DNA from 3 places in the Rhizobium sp. BK619 genome. Region 3 is predicted to be linked to each of the others. Evidence: riboswitches for the same ligand, from Rfam matches in the RefSeq annotation. Region 3 holds a riboswitch; each other region holds the start of a gene.
The links. Region 3 has a riboswitch for cobalamin ahead of nrdH (glutaredoxin-like protein NrdH). Riboswitches for the same ligand answer to the same signal wherever they lie in the genome.
Positions count from the first base shown of each region.

Region 1: linked by a shared signal. The riboswitch ahead of FHX14_RS24545 (ABC transporter substrate-binding protein) and the one ahead of nrdH (glutaredoxin-like protein NrdH) in region 3 are both predicted to bind cobalamin.
Region 2: linked by a shared signal. The riboswitch ahead of cobU (bifunctional adenosylcobinamide kinase/adenosylcobinamide-phosphate guanylyltransferase) and the one ahead of nrdH (glutaredoxin-like protein NrdH) in region 3 are both predicted to bind cobalamin.

Region 1 is NZ_JACIBH010000013.1:178,362-182,569, reverse strand. Features, by position in the region: gene FHX14_RS24555 (ABC transporter ATP-binding protein) at 1-345, opposite strand, end outside; gene FHX14_RS24550 (iron ABC transporter permease) at 342-1,382, opposite strand; gene FHX14_RS24545 (ABC transporter substrate-binding protein) at 1,379-2,395, opposite strand; cobalamin riboswitch at 2,568-2,823, opposite strand; gene blh (bifunctional sulfur transferase/dioxygenase Blh) at 3,294-4,208, opposite strand, start outside.
Region 2 is NZ_JACIBH010000005.1:352,138-356,345, reverse strand. Features, by position in the region: gene FHX14_RS12035 (chloride channel protein) at 1-1,216, opposite strand, end outside; cobalamin riboswitch at 1,472-1,868, shown strand; gene cobU (bifunctional adenosylcobinamide kinase/adenosylcobinamide-phosphate guanylyltransferase) at 2,251-2,775, shown strand; gene cobW (cobalamin biosynthesis protein CobW) at 2,780-3,829, shown strand; gene cobN (cobaltochelatase subunit CobN) at 3,834-4,208, shown strand, end outside.
Region 3 is NZ_JACIBH010000025.1:6,514-10,721, forward strand. Features, by position in the region: gene nrdE (class 1b ribonucleoside-diphosphate reductase subunit alpha) at 1-2,097, opposite strand, end outside; gene nrdI (class Ib ribonucleoside-diphosphate reductase assembly flavoprotein NrdI) at 2,076-2,492, opposite strand; gene nrdH (glutaredoxin-like protein NrdH) at 2,508-2,729, opposite strand; cobalamin riboswitch at 2,989-3,216, opposite strand; gene FHX14_RS32040 (heavy metal translocating P-type ATPase) at 3,554-4,208, opposite strand, start outside.

The sequences.
Region 1 (4,208 bases), on a different contig from region 3:
GTCCTCCGCGCCGAAGGGCGCAAGCAACCCGCGATGCGGCGTGCGGCCGAGCCGCACCACGTCGCGCACGGTCAGCTGCGTATCGGTCGTCGACTGCTGCTCGACGAAAGCGATGCGTCGGGCAAGGGCTGCGCGCGACAGCGAAGCGATATCGTCGTCGCCCAGCCGGATGACGCCGCTGCGGACCTTGCGCAGCCGGCAGATCAGCCTCAGCAGGCTCGATTTGCCGGACCCATTCGGCCCGAGCAGACCGAGAACCTTGCCCTTTGTCACCGTCAGGCTGACGCCGTTGACGATGACCGTATCGCCGGCGGCGAAACTCACCGCGTCGATGGTAATGCTCATGCGCTCCTCCGCACGCGATAGAGGATGACGGCGAAGGCCGGTGCGCCGAAGAGCGCCGTGACGACGCCGATCGGCAAGACCTGCTGCGGGATGATGATGCGCGAGACGATATCGGCGCCGACCATGTAGATCGCGCCGCCGAGCGCCGTTGCCGGCAGCAGCCGCCGATGGCCCGGCCCGACGAGGAAGCGGGCGGCATGCGGAATGACCAGGCCGACGAAGCCGATCGAGCCCACCACGCTGACGACGCTTGCCGTCATCGCCGCCGTCAGGCCGAACAGCAGGATCTGGACGCGGCGCACGGCAATGCCGAGCGAGGCGGCTGCATCCGTGCCGAAGGCGAAGGCGTCGAGCGCCCTGACATGGGCCATGCAGATGACGAAACCTGTGAGCGCGATCGGCACCGAGAGATAGACATCCGGCCAGCGCACACCGCTGAGCGACCCCAGAAGCCAGAACAGGATGCCGCGCGCCTGCTCGGCATTCGCCGATGTCGTCACGATGTAGGAGGTCAGCGCATTGAAGAGCTGCGAGCCGGCGACGCCGCACAGGATGATGCGCTCGCCGGTTCCCCCCACACCCGTCGCCAGGAAGCCGACCAGCAGAAAGGCGATGACCGCGCCGATAAAGGCGCCGCCGGACAGGCCGAAAACACCGTAGCCGAGGCCGAGGATCATCACGCAGACGGCTCCGGTCGAGGCGCCGGCGGAGATGCCGAGTACATAGGGTTCGGCCAGTGGATTGCGCAGCAGCGCCTGCAGCACGGCGCCGCAGAGCGAGAGCGACGCGCCGGCGCTGGCTGCAACCAGCGCCCGGCTCAAGCGATAATCCCAGACGATGCCCTGGTGGATGCGGCTGAGCTCGAACTGCGTGCCGAACAGCCGGTTGGAGACCGCCTCCGCCGTCGTCGCCAGCGGGATCGCGATCTCGCCGATCGAAACGGCAAGGCTGATCATCAGTCCGAGAAGGAGAAGGGCTGAAATGGTGAGCGCGGCAAGCGCCCACCATCCTTGTTGCCTGACCGACACTGCCTTCACTGCGACAGGCCGAAGGATTTGATGCCGTTCGCCAAGGTCTCGATGCCGTCGATCGTGCGGATCGTCGGGTTCATCGATTGCGCGTCCATCATCACGAAGTGCTTGTTCCTGACGGCATCGAGTTCCTTGGTCACGGGGTCGTTCTCGAGAAAATCGATCTTGACCTTCGGATCGTCGGCGGCGTAGCGGCGCCGGTCCATGGTGGCGAGCACGATGACGGCCGGGTTCGCCTGGGCGATGGTTTCCCAGCCGACCAGCGGCCATTCCTCTTCGGTCGTGACGACATTCCTGGCGCCGATCGCCTTCAGGATATAGGCAGGCGCGCTGTTCTTGCCGGCGATGAAGGCATCGCCGTTGACTTCCTTGCTGGAGAACCAGAAGACGATAGGCAGGTTCTTGCCCGATGCGCCGGATATCGATGCGACGGCATCCGCCTCGCGCTTCTTCAACTTGGAAATCAGCGCATCGCCGCGCTCCTTCACGTCGAAGATCTCCGAGAGCTCGGCGATCTCACGGTAGACCAGCTCCATCGTGAACAGCTCCTTGCGCACACCGTCGCCGCCATCGGTGTTGACCTTGGCGACGCAATCGGCCGGCGCGAGATAGGTATTGATCCCGAGATCCTGGAACTGCTCCCGCTTGCCGACGGAGCCCTGTGCGCCGACATGCCATTCGAACTCGGCCGCCACCAGGTCGGGCTCCTGTCCGACGACGGATTCGAAGCTCGGATCATTGTCGGCGAGACGCTTTATCTTGCTGTTGGCCCCGGCATATTGCGGCAGGACGGGACCGACCCAGACGGCCGTGCCGGCGATCTTGTCGGCAAGGCCGAGCGAGAAAAGAATTTCGGTCATGCCCTGGCCGATCGAAACGATCTTCGACGGCGCTTTCTGGAAAGTCACCTGCTCACCGCAATTGGTGATGGTCAAAGGATAATGGGTGGCGGCAAGGCTCGGTGCCGCAAGGCCGATCAGCCCGAAGGCAAATGTCATGGTTGCGAGAATCTGGCGCATGGAAACCTCGATTGAAGGGAAAAAGCACGGTTATGCCGCACGCGCGGCCGAAGACACGCTGACGCGCGCGCTAGCCGCAGGAGGCCCAATCGAGACGGATGCATGCCGGAATTCGGCGAAGGTTCAGAAGGTCAATCATGTCTGTTCCTTATCCGGGCATCCCCGCCCGGTTGATTGGATCGTGATTGACGGCAGGTCTCCTGGCTTGCGGATATCCGTCTTTCATCCGCCTTCCCGCGATATATCGCAGTGGCGAGGCTATCAGCCCTTCAGAGATGGCCAGTCGCTGGCCACTTCTGAGATGATCGACAATCCGCATACAGTTGCGGGGGCAGCCACGGTCTCGGTCCCTACTGGGTCGTCCTCACCGTGTTCCCTATTAATCCCCTTGGAGTCATCTTCAGGGAACCGTCGCCCCCAGTTACGTTGCCGGCCCGCGCGACGTCAATGATTATTGCGGAGGATTGAGTTTGGGTGGGTGAAAAATGGAGATGGAACGTGGGAGGGCTGGTGGCCGGCGTGATGCCAGCATCCTCGCCTCCTCAGGATAAGGCTCTCTTCAGCGTTGGCGCCGCTTTCTCCCGTTCCGGGGCGCGGCATCCGCCAACGTCCCTCATGCTGAGGTGCGCAGCCCGAGAGGGCGAAGCCTCGAAGCACGCCGCAACGCTGCTCCTTGCTACAGACGCATCCAGCTCTGCAAATGGAGCACCCGCCTCGTCCTTCGAGGCTTCGGCCAATGGCCTACACACCTCAGGATGAGGCTCTCTTGGGCGCCGCCGCTGCATCCCTCAAAGCTGGCCATGAGGGCGCGGCATCCGCCAACGTCCCTCATGCTGAGGTGCGCAGCCCGGGAGGGCGAAGCCTCGAAGCACGTGCCGCAGCGCTGCTCCCTGCGTTCCTACAACGCATCCAGCGGGATCTTCAGATACCGCCGCCCATTTCCCTCCGGCTCCGGCAATCTGCCTCCCCGAATATTCACCTGCAGCGCGTGCAGCATCAGCTTCGGTTTCGGCAGCGTACGGTCTCGCGCCTGGCGCAGCGCCACAAAGCCGGCCTCATCGATGCCCGATATATGCGGATTGGCGCCCTTCTGGGCGGTCACCGTGCTTTCCCAGCGGGGATGGCGACCGCCAGGCTGATAGTCGTGGCCGGAAAAGAGCCGGGTCTCCTCGGGCAGCGACAGGATGGCCTGGATCGAGTGCCAGAGGGCGCTGGCGCTGCCGCCGGGAAAATCCGTGCGCGCCGTGCCGGAATCCGGCGTAAATACGGTGTCGTGCACGAAGGCGGCGTCACCGATCACATAGGTTACCGAGGCAAGCGTATGGCCGGGCGAGAACATCACACGGGCTTTAAGCCCGCCGATCTCGAAAGTGTCGCCCTCGGCAAACAGCCGGTCCCATTGCGAGCCGTCGGTTTCGAGTGCCGGCCAGTTGTAGATCTCCTTCCAGAGCAGCTGGACCTCGGTGACATGGGCGCCGATCGCCGTCGGCGCGCCGGTCTTTCCTTTGAGGTAGTGCGCGGCGGAGAAATGATCGGCATGTGGATGCGTGTCGAGGATCCACTCGACCGTCAACCCTTCGCTGTCGATATGCGCGAGGATGGCGTCGGCATTGGTCGTTCCCGTCGCACCCGACATCTCGTCGAAATCGAGCACCGGATCAATGATGGCGCAGCGTTTCGTTACCGGGTCCGAAACGACATATTGCACACTGCAGGTGCGGGGTTCGAAGAAGGCCTTCACGACAGCCGCCTGCCCTGCCCGCTTTTCCAGCCAGCGGCGTGCGCCGGCAAGATCGAAGCCGAGGTTTTGACC
Region 2 (4,208 bases), on a different contig from region 3:
TTTCGAGTGCCAGGAACGTCATCGTCAGCGGCCCGCCGATGACGGCGACGGCAAGCGAACTCATGCCGACCACGGCATAAATGACGGGCGTCAGCGTCGCATCGGCAAAATAGGGACCGCAATAGGCAAAGAGCTTGCCGAGCAGGGCGCCCATGAACAGTGAGGCGAAGAACAGGCCGCCCCTGAAGCCCGAGCCGATCGAGATCGCCGAAGCCAAGGATTTCAACAGGAAGAGGCCGATCAGCGCCGGGATGGCGACGTCGCGGGAAAGGTTCAGATGCAATGCACCGTGGCCGGCCGAAAGCACCTGCGGCGAGATCATCGCCAGCAGCCCGACGATGATGCCGCCGAGCGCCGGGCGGAAGGGCGGGGCGATCGCGCTCTTGCGGGCCAGTTCCTCGACGAAGGCGACGCCCTGCATGATCAGGATGCCGACGCCGGCCGAGACCGCGCCGAGCAGCAGCGCCGGGATATAGTCGGCCGGCACGACCGCACCGAAGCCGCCGATATCGATGGTGAAATCGCCATGGGTGAGCAGCCTTGCGATCAGGGTGGAAACGAGGGCCGAGACGACCACAGGGGTCAGCGAGACGATCGTATAGGTGCCGATGATCAGTTCGAAGGCATAGAAGGCGCCGGTCAGCGGCGCGTTGAAGGCGGCGGCGATGGCGCCGGCTGCGCCGCAGCCGACGAGGACGCGAAGATCCGAACGGCGAAGCTGCAGCTTCAGGCCGAGTTTCGAGGCGAGGCCGGCGGCAAGTTGGGTATAGCCGGCCTCCAGGCCGACCGAGGCGCCGAAACCGTTGGAGATCAGGTTCTGCACGGCGACGATGATGCTGTCGGTCAAGGACAGGCGGCCGCCATGCAGCGCATTGGCCTCGATCGGGTCGACCATCGGCTTCTTGCGGCGTTTGGCCAAAATGAAGAGCAACAGGCCGAGCAGGATGCCGCCGATGACCGGGGCGGTGAGCAGCAGCAGCTTGTCGTCGATCACCGACGAGCTCAGCCTTTCGCTGTCGGCGATACCGAAGATCAGCTGATGCAGTTCATTGGAGACGAAGCTCATGCCGGTCACGGCAAGACCGGAAGCAATGCCGACGGCAGCGCCCGCCAGAGACAGCCCGACTTCGCTACGGCGGGTCAGCGCCCGCAGCCGCCCCGGATCGAAGAAAACACACAGCGCTCGGAACCGGCGCCGATCCAATTTCATAAGCATGGCAAGACAACTAGGCAGGAAGAGGCCCGGTCAAGGGCGATGGCGCAGTCCGCTTGCAGTGCAATTGCGGCGAAAAGCCGGCGCGTAGGTCAAATATTTATGACGTAAGCCTCTGATAAATGACGATATTCCTGGTCGAGTAAGTCGTGTTTCAGTGAGCGTGCCTGCCTTGCCGCCGATGGCCGACCGCCAAGGCCGGTTGACTTCACTCTTGAGCTTGCCTAACCATCCCTCAACGGATGGTCATCTGACCATCCTCGGATACTAACGGATGGTTCCGGATCGGCGTTACGCCTTCCGGATGAAAAGGGAATGTGACGGGGCGGACCCACACCGGGCGCCTTCATCACAGCCGACCCCGCGACTGTAGAGCGGTGAGGGTCTTCCATCCGGCATCGAGCTCTTCCGGCTGGCAGCTTGCAATCGTGCAGGCAGGCGGGACGGGCGACATGCCGGAAAAGCCACTGGACATGCATGGTGATCAACCGGGGTCGGACGCCTCCATTTCTACGAATCGTCCACCTTTTCACCGATGCAGCCGGGAAGGCGAGGCAGATCCGCTGGCACGATCAGGGGCGACCGGTTTCCGGTCCGCCCCGATCGCGGCCGACAACCGCGAGCCAGGAGACCTGCCATTCGTGCCGGGCGAAAAGCCCAACCCTGGGCAAGAGACCCGCTGCCAGCACGGAGGTTGTTTTGGCTGAACGATTGAATTCGGCATGGCTTGGTGCGGTCAATGGCGCAACGGGTTGGACGAGGGGGCCATACGGCTCGCAATTTATTGTCCTTCGCTTGCGCTATGCGCATTCGCTTCTATCGTCGCTCACCCCCTCATCCGGCTGCCGCCACCTTCTCCCCGATGGGGAGAAGAGGTACGTGGCGACGCCTCGGTCCCTCTCCTGCCACTGCGATCAGAGAGACGGTCAAAGACAAAAGCTTGCTCCCTCTTCTCCCCAGCGGGGAGAAGGTGGCCCGAAGGGTCGGATGAGGGGGGCGGCACGGCGGGCCCTATCCTGCCAAAGGGCGGCGCTCACATGACGGTTGGCCCGATCACTACAGTCTTCATCCTCGGCGGCGCACGCTCCGGCAAATCCCGCTTTGCCGAATCCCTCGTGGTTTCAAGCGGCCTCAACCGCCACTATCTCGCGACCGGGCGGGCCTGGGACGAGGAGATGCAGGCGCGCATTGCCCAACACAGGGCCGATCGCGGCCCGTCATGGACGACGCATGAGGAGCCGCTCGATCTCGTCGGCAAGCTCGCCGCCATCGACGGCGAGGACCGCGTCGTGCTGATCGATTGCCTGACGCTCTGGGTCACCAATCTGATGATGGCGGAGCGCGACATGGCCGGGGAATTTTTGGCGCTCGCCGATTATTTGCCGCGGGCAAAGGCGCGGCTCGTTTTCGTTTCCAACGAGGTCGGCCTCGGCATCGTACCGGACAATCGGATGGCGCGGGATTTTCGCGATCATGCCGGCCGGCTCCACCAGATGATCGCGGCAAAGGCCGCCGAAGTCTATTTTATCGCGGCAGGCCTGCCGCTGAAAATGAAGGGTTAAGTCCATGAACCAGCAGAAGATTCCCGCAACCGTCATCACCGGCTTTCTCGGCGCCGGCAAGACGACGATGATCCGCAACCTGCTGACCAATGCAGGCGGTAAAAAGATCGCGCTGATCATCAATGAATTCGGCGATCTCGGTGTCGACGGCGAGGTGCTGAAGGGCTGCGGCGCGGAGAACTGCAGCGAGGACGATATCATCGAGCTGACCAATGGCTGCATCTGCTGCACCGTCGCCGACGATTTCATTCCGACGATGACAAAGCTCTTGGAGCGTGAGCAGCGGCCCGACCATATCGTCATCGAAACCTCGGGCCTCGCTCTGCCGCAGCCGCTGGTCGCCGCCTTCAACTGGCCTGACATTCGCACCCAGGTGACCGTCGACGGCGTCATCACGGTCGTCGACAGCGCGGCTGTCGCCGCCGGCCGGTTCGCCGACGACCACGATGCCGTCGAGGCGGCGCGCAGCGAGGATCAATCGCTCGATCACGAGAGCCCCATCGAGGAACTGTTCGAGGACCAGCTCACCTGCGCCGATCTCATCGTGCTCAACAAGACCGACCTGATCGACGTGGCCGGCCTCGGCCGGGTGCGCGACGAGGTCGCCTCCCGCACCCTGCGCAAGCCGGTGATGATCGAGGCGAAAAACGGCGAGGTGCCGGCCGGCATTCTGCTCGGCCTCGGCATCGGCACGGAGGACGATATCGCCAACCGCAAGTCCCATCACGAGTTGGAGCATGAGGACGGCACGCCGCACGATCATGACGAATTCGACAGCTTCGTCGTTGAGCTCGGCCCCGTTGCCGATCCGGCCGGCTTCGTCGAGGCGCTGAAGAGCATCATATCAGCCCATGACGTGCTGCGCCTCAAGGGCTTCGTCGATGTTTCGGGCAAGCCGATGCGCCTGCAGCTCCAGGCCGTCGGCAGCCGTATCGACCACTATTTCGATCGAGCCTGGGCGCCTGGGGAAAAGCGCGGTACGCGCCTCGTCGTCATCGGCCTGCATGAGATGGATCAGGGTGCGGTGAAGGCGGCAATCGAGGCGCTGGCGTAAGCCCATGCATCTGCTTCTGGCCCAGCAGGGAACGATCAGCGACGGCGAAGAGGCAATCGATCTCGGTCAGACGCCGGGCGATATCCTGTTCCTGTCGGCCGCCGACAGCGAGCTCGCGGCGATCGCGGCCGCCCATCGCGCCTGCGGTGGGCCGCATTCGCTGCGGCTCGCCAGCCTGATGAGCCTCAAGCATCCGATGTCGGTCGATACCTATGTCGAGCGCACGGCGCGGCACGCCAAGCTCATCATCGTCCGTGCGCTCGGCGGTGCCAGCTATTTCCGCTACGCGCTGGAGGCGCTGCATGCGGCAGCCTCCCGCGCCGGCGCGCAGATTGCGGTGCTGCCGGGTGACGCCAGGCCGGATGCAGGGCTGGTACCC
Region 3 (4,208 bases):
CGCCTTGTTGATGTCGCGCGTCGTCGCCGTGTCGCGGAAGAACAAGGTCAGCGACAGACCCTGGTCGACATGCTGGGTCGCCGCCGCATAGGTGTCGATGATCTTCTCCGCACCGATTTCGTAGGCGTCCTGATAATAATCGAGATTGTCGTTGGTCATGAACGGCGCCGGATAATAGACGCGGCCGATCTTGCCTTCCTTGCGGATTTCGATCTTCGAGACGATCGGATGGATCGAGGAGGTCGAGTGGTTGATATAGGAGATCGACCCGGTCGGCGGCACCGCCTGCAGATTCCGGTTATAGAGACCGGAGGCCATGACAGCCGTCTTCAGCGCTGCCCAATCTTCCTGTGTCGGAACAAGGATGCCGGCGTTATCGAACAGCGCCCGCACCTTCACCGTCGCCGGCTTCCATTCCTGCTCGGTATATTTGTCGAAATATTCGCCGGAGGCATATTTCGAGTTCTCGAACCCCTTGAAGCTGGTGCCGCGTTCGAGCGCCAGCAGATTCGAGGCGCGGATCGCGTGATAGGTCACCGTGTAGAAATAGATATTGGTGAAATCGACGCCTTCTTCGGAACCGTAAAAGATACGTTCGCGGGCGAGGTATCCGTGCAGGTTCATCTGGCCGAGGCCGATCGCGTGGCTTTCGTCATTGCCTTTCTCGATCGACGGAACCGAGGCAATATGGCTCATATCGGAAACCGCCGTCAGCGCCCGGATCGAGGTCTCGATCGTCTTACCGAAATCGGCGGAATCCATGGCGGCCGCAATGTTCAGCGAGCCGAGATTGCAGGAAATATCCTTGCCGAGATGCTTGTAGGAGAGGTCGTCATTATATTCGCTCGCCTCACTGGCCTGCAGGATCTCCGAGCAGAGATTGCTCATCGAAATACGCCCGGCGATCGGGTTCGCCCGGTTCACCGTGTCCTCGAACATGATGTAGGGATAACCGCTTTCGAACTGGATTTCGGCAAGCACCTGGAAGAATTCCCGCGCCTTGATCTTCTTCTTGGAGATGCCGGCATCTGCCACCATCTCCCGATATTTTTCCGTCACCGAAATCTCGGTAAAGGGCACACCATAGACGCGCTCGACGTCATAGGGCGAGAACAGGTACATGTCCTCGTTGTTCCTCGCGAGTTCGAAGCTGATGTCGGGCACGACGACGCCGAGCGACAGCGTCTTGATGCGGATCTTCTCGTCGGCATTCTCACGCTTGGTGTCGAGGAAGCGCATGATGTCAGGGTGATGGGCGTTGAGATAGACAGCACCCGCTCCCTGGCGGGCACCGAGCTGGTTGGCATAGGAGAAACTGTCTTCGAGCAGCTTCATCACCGGGATGATGCCCGATGACTGGTTCTCGATCTGCTTGATCGGCGCGCCGGCCTCGCGGATGTTCGTCAGCGACAGCGCCACGCCGCCGCCGCGCTTCGACAATTGCAGCGCCGAATTGATCGACCGGCCGATCGATTCCATATTGTCCTCGACCCGCAGCAGGAAGCAGGAAACCAGTTCACCGCGCTGTTTCTTGCCGGCATTGAGGAAGGTCGGCGTCGCCGGCTGGAAACGGCCGGAAATGATCTCGTCGACCATGTCGCGGGCAAGGGCCTCGTCGCCACGCGCCAAAGTGAGCGCGACCATGCAGATGCGATCCTCGTAGCGCTCGAGATAGCGCTTTCCGTCGAAGGTCTTCAGCGTATAGCTGGTGTAATATTTGAAGGCGCCGAGGAAAGTCGGAAAACGGAATTTCCTGGCATAGGCCTGGTCGAACAGGTCGCGGACGAAATTGAAGGAATATTGGTCGAGAACCTCCTGCTCGTAATAGCCCTCGGTCACGAGGTAATCGAGCTTTTCCCTCAGATTGTGAAAGAACACGGTGTTCTGGTTCACATGCTGCAGGAAATACTGCTTCGCCGCCATGCGGTCCTTGTCGAGCTGGATCCTGCCCTCATCGTCATAGAGGTTCAGCATGGCGTTCAGCGCGTGATAATCGAGCGCTTCCGCCGCTTTCAAAGGGCGTTCGCCGGCGGGATGAGCAAAACTGTTATGCGATTTTGCGCCCGCATCCCGCGTCAGAGTTGTTCCCGTGTCCAAAATCGTTCCATTCCGTGTTTGACGTTGGCGACATCCTCCTCCGTGCCGATGAGCTCGAACCTGTAGAGGTACGGCACCCGGCATTTCTGCGAGATCACGTCGCCGGCGAGCCCGTATGTCTCGCCGAAATTGCTGTTGCCCGCGGCAATCACGCCACGAATGTGTCCTCGGTTCTCCGCATCGTTCAAGAAACGGATCACCTGCTTGGGAACGGCGCCCTTTATGATCCCTGGGCCGTCGCCGCCGCTATAGGTCGGCACAACAAGCACGAAGGGTTCGCGGATATGGAACGCATCCGCACTGCCCGCCGGAATGCGCGCCGCGCGCAGTCCGAGCCTGGCAACGAAGCGATGGGTATTTTCGGATCGGCTGGAATAATAGACGATCAGCCCCATCGCCTTTTTCCTCGGTCAGGAGAGCGCGCTGATCATATCGGGGCGGAAACCCGCCCAATGCCGCTCGCCGGCGATCACGACCGGCGCCTGCATGTAGCCGAGGCTGCGGACACGATCGAGCGCTTCGGCATCCTCGGAGATATCGACGATGTCGTAATCGACGCCCAGCCGGTCGAGGGCGCGATAGGTGGCAGTGCATTGGACGCAGGCGGGTTTGCTGTAGACGGTAACGCTCATCATGTTCCTCGTGATGTCAAAGAATTCAGGACGCAAGACAGGGATCGGGCGCCTTGCGGCGTCCGGGGCAACGCTTGATAGTGATCTGCAAGTCGGCGCTTTAAACGCCTGAGACGTTCCCTTTCGGGATTTGCGCGGGCGGCGGCCTTGATATTCTGGACATGACTTCAACCCCGAAGTGCTCATGCGGACGTTCGGGGCAGCGCAACAGGCGCGGATCATTCCGCTGTCATGCACGCGACCTTCCGGACACCCCGCCCGTGGACATCTAGTTCAAGGCAGGTCTCCTGGCTTGCGGGTCGAAGCACCCTGCCCCAGCCTTCCCGAGGCATCATGCCTCAGTGACCTGAAATCGGACAGTTGCTCGCCGCTCACAGTTGCGGGGGCAGCTCCGGCCTTGTTGCGCCGTCATGGCGAAACGCACCGTATTCCCGTCTTAGCCCGCGATCCGACACGAATCGAAGGAACCTTGAACACTAGATATAGTACGCGAATCAAAAATCACGTCAACGGATGGTTTGTGCGTTGCGTTACGGCAGGTTTGAAATCACTGCGTTCCAGTGAAAAACATGGATAACGAAGGCTTAAGCAAAAGAGGCTGTGGAGAAGGCCGGAACGAAGAGCGCCGGCCTGTAGCCGCTCTCAATTCGATGGCAAACCTCCCTCCACGTCATCCTCGGCCTTGTGCCGAGGATCTGCTGCCAATCGACCGAAGGCAGATGCCCGGGACAAGCCCGAGCATGACGAAAGAGGGGCTGGCGCCCGTTGTCAGTGGTCTATGCCACTCTTCAGATGACCAGCGACGCAAGGACAGTATCGGATGTTTACATCCTTATCCGAAGCAGCCTGAGCGCATTGATCGTCACCAGCACGGTGGCGCCGGTATCGGCGAGAATCGCCGGCCAGAGCCCGGTGATGCCGGCAATCGTCGTCACCAGGAACACTGCCTTCAGTCCCAGCGCGATGCTGATATTCTGCAGGATATTGCGCATCGTCCGTTTGGACAGTTCGATCATCCGCGCCACGTCGCCGACGCGCCCATGCAGCACGGCGGCATCCGCCGTCTCCAGCGCCACATCGGTGCCGCCGCCCATGGCGATGCCGATATCGGCAGCGGCCAGCGCCGGCGCATCGTTGATGCCATCGCCGACCTTGGCGACGATGAAGCCCTGGCCCTTCAATTCGCCGACGACCCGCTGTTTATCCTCAGGCATCATCTCGCCGCGCCAGTCGATGCCGAGCATGCCGGCAACGGCTGCTGCCGTCCGCTTGTTGTCGCCCGTCAGCATCATTGTATTGACGCCGGCCGACTTGAGCGTGGAAAGCCCGGTCTTGGCATCCTCGCGCGGCTCGTCGCGCATGGCGATAAGGCCGACCGCAACACCATTGACGAGCAGCACCGATACGCTCTTGCCCTCGTCGTTCAGAACAGTAATGCGTGCATCCTTGTCGCCATCGAGTGCTCCGCGCTCGCGGGCA